2 linked regions of the Caldimonas thermodepolymerans genome follow. The protein of the gene in region 1 interacts with the protein of each later gene in a pairwise test. Links are inferred from orthologs where the notes say so. Each region holds a gene or a part of one and is shown on either strand. Other genes may lie near its edges.

Region 1 (4,845 bases):
GGCAGGATCTGCACCGCCTGCGACAGCACGCTGAACCACAGCAGGCGCCGGTGGATGGTGATCGCGAAATAGGACAGCAGCGTGTAGGCCAGCGCGTGCTGGCCGAGCAGCGCGCCTTCGTGCACGTCCATCATCAGGCCGAAGGCGAAGGCGGCGCCCACGCCGACGCGGCGCGGCTGGTGCACGTTCCAGAACACCAGGACCAGCGCCAGCAGGTCCGGCACCGCGGTGGTCTGGCCGACGGGCACCAGGTTCAGCGCGAAGGCCGCCAGCAGCGAGGCCCACATGAACACCGGGTTGACCGGCAGCAGCAGCTGGTCGGAACCGCGCGGCATCATCGGGCGGCCCTCGCTTTCTTGCGGGTCTCGGACGGCGCCTCGTCCTCGGGCGGGCGCTGCGGCAGGTGGCCGCCGATCGGGTCGACGATCAGCACGTGGCGCGCGCTGCCGGGCGAGGCCACCGGCTGCAGGGTGATCTTGGCGAAGGGGGAGTCGGAGCGGCGGTCCACCTTGGTCACGCGCGCGACCGCCAGGCCCGGCGGGTAGACGCCGTCCACGCCCGAGGTGCTGAGCAGGTCGCCCTCGGCGACGTCGGCGTTGGCGGCCATGAAGCGCAGCTCCATCGCGTCATGGGCCGGGTCGCCGTAGGCCACGCCGCGCACCAGGGTGCGCGTGTTCAGCACCGGGATCAGCGCCTGCCGGTCGGTCAGCAGGGTCACTTCCGAAGTGAGCGGATACACCCGCGTGACCTGGCCCAGCACGCCGTTCTGGTCGATCACCGGCGAGCCCAGGACCACGCCGTGGGTGCTGCCGATGTCCACCACCACGCGGCGGCTGAACGGGTCGGGCGCGTCGTAGAGCACCTCGGCCGCACGGGTGCGGGCCTGCACCGCCGGGCGCAGCTCCAGCAGCGCACGCAGCTGGGCGTTCTCGCGCTCGAGCAACTCCATGCGGGCAATGCGGGCGGCCTGCTCGACCAGCTGGCGGCGCGCCAGCTCCTCGGCGGCACGCGCTTCCTTGACCCCGTCCAGGTAGGCGCCGCCGGTGGCCACCAGCTCGACCGGCACCAGCAGGGCGCGCTGGATCGGGTGCAGCACGGTGGCGATCACGGCCCGCAGGGGCTGGGTGATGTGCAGCCGCGTGTCGGCCACCATCAGGAAGACCGCCAGGGCGGAGAAGATCATCAGGCGCGTGAACGCCGACGGCCCTTGCTTGAAGAAAGGCGGTGGAGTCCGGTCCAGGGTGCCCAGCGGCATGTCGGGACTTTACAGACGAAGCCGGCCGGCCGCATCGGGCCGGCCAGGCTGCGGGTGGCCCAAGCTCACTCCGAGGTGAAGATCGCGCCCAGGCGCTCCATGCGCTCCAGGGCCGTGCCGCAGCCGCGGACCACGCAGGTCAGCGGGTCTTCGGCCACCAGCACCGGCAGGCCGGTCTCCTCGGCGAGCAGGCGGTCCAGGTCGCGCAGCAACGCCCCGCCGCCCGTGAGCATCATGCCGCGTTCGGCGATGTCCGCGCCCAGTTCGGGCGGGGTCTGTTCCAGGGCATTCTTCACGCTGGAGACGATCTGGTTCAGCGGATCGGTCAGCGCCTCGAGGATCTCGTTGGAGCTGATCGTGAAGCTGCGCGGCACGCCTTCGGAGAGGTTGCGGCCCTTGACCTCCATCTCCTTGACCTCGGAGCCGGGGAAGGCCGAGCCGATTTCCTTCTTGATCGCCTCGGCGGTGGGCTCGCCGATCAGCATGCCGTAGTTGCGGCGGATGTAGTTGATGATGGCCTCGTCGAACTTGTCGCCGCCGACACGCACGCTGCCCTTGTAGACCATGCCGCCCAGCGAGATCACGCCGACCTCGGTGGTGCCGCCGCCGATGTCCACCACCATCGAGCCGGAGGCCTCCGACACCGGCAGGCCGGCGCCGATCGCCGCGGCCATCGGCTCCTCGATCAGGTAGACCTCGGAGGCGCCGGCACCCAGCGCCGACTCACGGATCGCGCGGCGCTCGACCTGGGTCGAGCCGCAGGGCACGCAGATGATGATCCGCGGGCTGGGCTTGAGCACCGAGCGCGGATGCACCATCTTGATGAACTGCTTGAGCATCTGCTCGGTGACGGTGAAGTCGGCGATCACGCCGTCCTTCATCGGGCGGATGGCCTCGATGTTGCCGGGCACCTTGCCCAGCATGGCCTTGGCCTCGGCGCCGACCGCCTGGATGGTCTTCTTGCCGTTGGGCCCGCCTTCATGACGGATCGCGACCACCGAGGGCTCGTCCAGGACGATGCCCTTGCCGCGCACGTAGATCAGGGTGTTGGCGGTGCCGAGGTCGATGGCGAGGTCCGTCGAGAAGTAGCGACGAATGGATTCGAACATGTTGAGTGTCGAGAAGGCCGACCCGGGCTGTGAGCAACTGGCGTGGCAGCAGGGCGACCTGGTGTTTTTCGGGGGTTTCTCCGGAACCGCTCGGGGGCGCATCCCAGGCGCCCTTTTGCGCTTTTCAGCACGAAGCCGGCACGGGTTGCCCAAAGCGCGGGAGCTCTCCGGACCCCCGGCGCTCAGCTATCGGGCCGGCTGTGGATAACGGGCGATAATACCTGATCAACCCCGCGCTTTTCCCTGCGGGAAGCCCACAAGATCCAACTTATTTACATGGCCCTGACTTCAGATGACGTCAGCCGCATCGCCCTTCTCGCCCGGCTGGAGCTGAGCGAGGACGAACGGGCCGCGATGCTGCAGCAGCTCAACGGCTTTTTCTCCATCGTCGAACAGATGCGCGCGGTCGACACCAGCGGTGTCGAGCCCCTGTACACCCCGCTGTCGGCCGTGCAGGACGTGGCCCTGCGCCTGCGCGAGGACGTGGTCACGGAAGACGACCAGCGCGAGGCCAACCAGCGCAGCGCCCCGGCCGTCGCGGACGGGCTGTTCCTGGTGCCCAAGGTCATCGAGTAAGGAGGCCGGGCGATGGAACTGCACCGCATGACGGTGGCCGAACTGGGCCGCCAGCTCGAGGCCAAGGCCGTCTCGAGCGTCGAACTCGCGAAGCACTTTCTTGCACGCGTTGCCGAACATCAACAACTTGGCGCCTTCCTGTGCACCGACGAGGCGGTTGCGCTGAAGCAGGCCGAGGCGGCCGACGCCCGGCGCGCGGCCGGCGAGGCCACCCCGCTGCTGGGCGTGCCGCTGGCGCACAAGGACATCTTCGTCACGCGCGACTTCCCCAGCACCGCGGCCTCGAAGATGCTGGCCGGCTACCGCAGCCCGTTCGACGCCACCGTGGTCGAGAAGCTGGCCGCCGCCGGCACCGTGACGCTGGGCAAGCTCAACTGCGACGAGTTCGCGATGGGCGGCAGCAACGAGAACTCCGCCTTCGGCCCGGCGCGCAACCCCTGGGACACCGCCCGCATCACCGGCGGCTCCTCGGGCGGCTCGGCCGCGGCCGTGGCCGCGGGGCTGGTGCCGGCGGCCACCGGCACCGACACCGGCGGCTCGGTGCGCCAGCCGGCCGCGCTGTGCAACGTCACCGGCATCAAGCCGACCTACGGCCGCTGCTCGCGCTACGGGATGATCGCCTTCGCCTCCAGCCTGGACCAGGCCGGCCCGATGGCGCGCACCGCCGAGGACTGCGCGCTGCTGCTGCAGGCGATGAGCGGCTTCGATCCGCGCGACGCGACCTCGGCCGAGCGCCCGGTGGACGACTACGTGACCGCGCTGCGCACCCCGCGCGAGGGCGCGACGGCCGGCCAGCCGCTCAAGGGCCTGCGCATCGGCCTGCCGAAGGAGTTCTTCGGCGAGGGCGTGGCGCCCGACGTCGCCCAGGCGGTGCGCGCGGCGCTGGCCGAGTTCGAGAAGCTGGGCGCGACGCTGGTGGACGTGTCGCTGCCGCGCACCGAGCTGTCGATCCCGGTCTACTACATCATCGCCCCGGCCGAGGCCAGCTCGAACCTCAGCCGCTACGACGGCGTGCGCTACGGCCACCGCGCCAGGGAGTACAAGGACCTGCTCGACATGTACTGCAAGACCCGGGCGGAAGGCTTCGGCCCCGAGGTCAAGCGGCGCATCATGATCGGCACCTACGTGCTCTCGCACGGCTACTACGACGCCTACTACCTGCAGGCGCAGAAGCTGCGCCGCATGATCGCCGACGACTTCCAGGCCGCCTTCGCGCAGTGCGACCTGGTCGCCGGCCCGGTGACGCCCACCGTGGCACGCCCGATCGGCAGCCAGACCGACCCGGTGCAGGAGTACCTGGCTGACATCTTCACGCTGCCCGCGAGCCTGGCCGGCCTGCCCGGCATGAGCGTGCCGGCGGGCTTCGGCGAGGGCGGCCTGCCGGTGGGCCTACAGCTGATCGGCAACTACTGGCAGGAAGGCGCGCTGCTGCACGCCGCGCACGCCTTCCAGCAGGCGACCGATTTCCATGCACGCGCACCGCAAGGGTATTGAGACGATGAGCAGCAAGAGCAAACTGGTGCGCGGCTACGAGGTGGTGATCGGCCTCGAGACCCACGCGCAACTGTCCACGCAGTCGAAGATCTTTTCCGGCGCCAGCACGCGCTTCGGCGCCGAACCCAACACCCAGGCCTGCGCGGTGGACCTGGCGCTGCCCGGCACGCTGCCGGTGCTGAACAAGGCCGCGGTCGAGCGTGCCATCCTGTTCGGCCTGGCGGTCGGCGCCCGCATCGCGCCGCTGTCGATCTTCGCGCGCAAGAACTACTTCTATCCCGACCTGCCCAAGGGCTACCAGATCAGCCAGTACGAGATCCCGGTGGTGCAGGGCGGCACGGTGGAGTTCTACGTCGGCGACGAGAAGCACACGGTGCGGCTGACCCGCGCGCACCTGGAGGAAGACGCCGG
Region 2 (2,922 bases), 2.9 Mb from region 1 along the record:
TCAGCACCAGCACGCCACGCGCGCCCGACAGGTCGATGCCTTCCAGCAGCGGGCAGGCGACGGCAGCCTCGGCGGCCTTGAGCGCGCGGTCCGGACCGGAGGCGGTCGCGGTGCCCATCATGGCCTTGCCCGGCTCGCTCATCACGGTCTTGACGTCCTCGAAGTCGACGTTGACCAGGCCAGGGATGTGGATGATGTCGCTGATGCCGCCCACCGCGTTGCGCAGCACGTCGTTGGCCTGCGCGAAGGCCTCGTCCTGGGTGACGTCGTCGCCCAGCACCTCCAGCAGCTTCTCGTTGAGCACCACGATCAGCGAGTCGACATTGGCCTCCAGCTCGGCCAGGCCGGTGTCGGCCTGCTTCATGCGGCGCGGGCCCTCGAACTCGAACGGCTTGGTGACCACGCCCACGGTCAGGATGCCCATGTCCTTGGCCACGCGGGCGATCACCGGGGCGGCGCCGGTGCCGGTGCCGCCCCCCATGCCGGCGGTGATGAACAGCATGTGCGCGCCTTCGATCGCTTCACGGATGCGATCCACCGCCTCTTCCGCCGCGGCCTTGCCGGCTTCCGGCTTGGCGCCGGCGCCCAGGCCCGTGGTGCCCAGCTGGATCAGCTTGTGCGCCGACGAGCTGTTGAGCGCCTGGGCGTCGGTGTTGGCACAGATGAACTCCACGCCCTGCACGCCCTTGGCGATCATGTGCTCGACGGCGTTGCCACCGCCGCCTCCCACCCCGATCACCTTGATCTGGGTGCCCATGTTGAATTCCTCAATCATCTCGATAGGCATGGTGGACCTCCTTCGTCAGCAGTTGCCTTGCAGAAAAAAACCAAACACACAAAAACCAGAAAACAAACCCAGCCTGAGGGAAGCGGTTCCCGACGGCATCAGAAATTCCCGATCAACCAGTCCTTGATACGGCCAAAGAGCGTCGTCACCGAGCCGGCCTGCTGGGCCGCCCGATGCCCGCGTACGCGCGCCAGGCGCGCCTCCTCCAGCAGTCCCATCACGGTGGCCGAACGCGGGTTGGCCACCATGTCGTACAGGGCCCCCGAGTAGGTCGGGATGCCCTTGCGTACGGGTTTCAGAAAGATGTCTTCGCCCAGCTCGACCATGCCGGGCATCACCGCGGAGCCGCCGGCCAGCACGATGCCGGAGGACAGCAGCTCCTCGTAGCCGCTCTCGCGGATGACCTGGTGCACCAGCGAGAAGATCTCCTCGACACGCGGCTCGATCACGCCGGCCAGCGCCTGGCGGCTGAGCATGCGCGGCGCACGGTCGCCCAGGCCCGGCACCTCGACCTGCTCGCCGGGGTCGGCCAGCAACTGCTTGGCCACGCCGTAGTCGACCTTGATCTCCTCGGCGTCCTTGGTCGGCGTGCGCAGCGCCATCGCGATGTCGCTGGTGATCAGGTCGCCGGCGATCGGGATCACCGCGGTGTGGCGGATCGCCCCGTCGGTGAAGATCGACACGTCGGTGGTGCCGGCGCCGATGTCGACCAGCGCCACGCCCAGGTCCTTCTCGTCCTCGGTCAGCACCGCGGCGGCCGAGGCGCTCGGGTTGAGCACCAGCTGCTCGACCTCCAGCCCGCAGCGGCGCACGCACTTGACGATGTTCTCGGCCGCGCTCTGCGCGCCGGTGACGATGTGCACCTTGACCTCCAGGCGCCCGCCGCTCATGCCGATCGGCTCCTTGACCTCGTGGCCGTCGATCACGAATTCCTGCGGCTCGACCAGCAGCAGCTTCTGGTCGTTGGGGATGTTGATCGCCTTGGCGGTCTCGACGACGCGCGAGACGTCGATCGGCGTGACCTCCTTGTCGCGCACGATCACCATGCCGGTGGAGTTCTGCCCGCGGATGTGGCTGCCGGTGATGCCGGTGTAGACGCGCGTGATCTTGCAGTCGGCCATCATCTCGGCCTCCTTCAGCGCCTGCTGGATCGACTGCACGGTGGCATCGATGTTGACCACGACGCCGCGCTTGAGGCCGTGCGACGGCGCAACGCCGAGCCCGGCCACGCGCAGCTCGCCCGTGGGCAGCACCTCGGCCACCACCGCCATCACCTTGGCAGTGCCGATGTCGAGGCCGACGACGAGATCCTTGTATTCCTTGGCCATGTTGCTCTCAGTTGATTCTTCGTGACTCCGGAACGGTGGTCGTGACGCCCTTGATGCGCACGGCGTAGCCGTTGTGGTGCCGCAGGTCGGCGTACTGCAGCGGGCCCGGGTAGCGGGCCGAGACCTGGTACCAGGTCGCGACGAAGCGCTCCACCCGGGCCAGCACCTCGTCGGGCTCGCCGCGCCCGATCTCGATCCGTCCCCCGTCGTCCAGCTCGGCGCGCCACGAGCCACGCGCCGACAGCACGAGGGTGTCGATGCGCGTGTCCAGCCGCGCGATCACCGGCGTCAGGCGCCGGTACAGCGCCAGCACCTGCGCCGCCGAGCCCTCCGGGCCGCGCAGCGTGGGCAGGTCCTCGTCCTCGACGTCGCCCAGGTTGGCGTCGAACACTTCGCCGAACGTGTTGACCAGCCGGTCTTCGCCCCAGTAGGCCGCAGGACGGTGCTCCTCGAGGTGCACCGCCAGCCGGTCCGGCCAGACGCGCTGCACCCGTGCGCGCCGCACCCACGGCACCGACTCGAAGGCACGCTGCGCGCGCTCCAGGTCGATCGTGAAGAAGTTGCCTGCCAGCTTGGGCACCGCGTTGGCGCGGATGGTGCTGGCACTGTTGCGCGTCACGTCGCCCTCGATGCGCACGGCGCGGATCGCGAACACCGGCCAGCGCGTCACCCAGGTCACCGCCATCCAGACGAACGCCAGCACCGCGGCCGCGCTCAGCACGGCGGCGGTGGCGTTCATCAGCCGGATGTCCAGCGGGGTGGCGGTGGCCTGCATGATCGGGGTCGTCCTCCTGCGCGCTTCAGAGC

The links. Proteins that work in one complex are often made in the same cells at the same time.
Region 2: the proteins of IS481_RS00690 (region 1) and ftsA interact in binary tests that used the Escherichia coli proteins (3 or more experiments, as listed by UniProt). The link is inferred for Caldimonas thermodepolymerans from one-to-one orthologs.

Annotation. Positions count from the first base shown.
Region 1 is NZ_CP064338.1:132,127-136,971, reverse strand. What follows is about bases 343-3,226. They hold IS481_RS00690 (rod shape-determining protein), read right to left. Parts: upstream 2,365-3,226; coding sequence 1,321-2,364; downstream 343-1,320. Other genes in these bases: gatA (Asp-tRNA(Asn)/Glu-tRNA(Gln) amidotransferase subunit GatA), read left to right, coding at 2,953-3,226; gatC (Asp-tRNA(Asn)/Glu-tRNA(Gln) amidotransferase subunit GatC), read left to right, coding at 2,641-2,940; mreC (rod shape-determining protein MreC), read right to left, coding at 343-1,255. In the rest of the region: rod shape-determining protein MreD, read right to left, coding at 1-338; more of mreC, read right to left, coding at 335-342; more of gatA, read left to right, coding at 3,227-4,434; Asp-tRNA(Asn)/Glu-tRNA(Gln) amidotransferase subunit GatB, read left to right, coding at 4,439-4,845. UniProt on the Escherichia coli protein: Forms membrane-associated dynamic filaments that are essential for cell shape determination. Acts by regulating cell wall synthesis and cell elongation, and thus cell shape.
Region 2 is NZ_CP064338.1:2,994,311-2,997,232, forward strand. It holds ftsA (cell division protein FtsA), read right to left. Parts: upstream 2,116-2,922; coding sequence 886-2,115; downstream 1-885. Other genes in the region: ftsZ (cell division protein FtsZ), read right to left, coding at 1-787; IS481_RS14110 (cell division protein FtsQ/DivIB), read right to left, coding at 2,123-2,890; IS481_RS14115 (D-alanine--D-alanine ligase), read right to left, coding at 2,916-2,922. UniProt on the Escherichia coli protein: Essential cell division protein that assists in the assembly of the Z ring. May serve as the principal membrane anchor for the Z ring.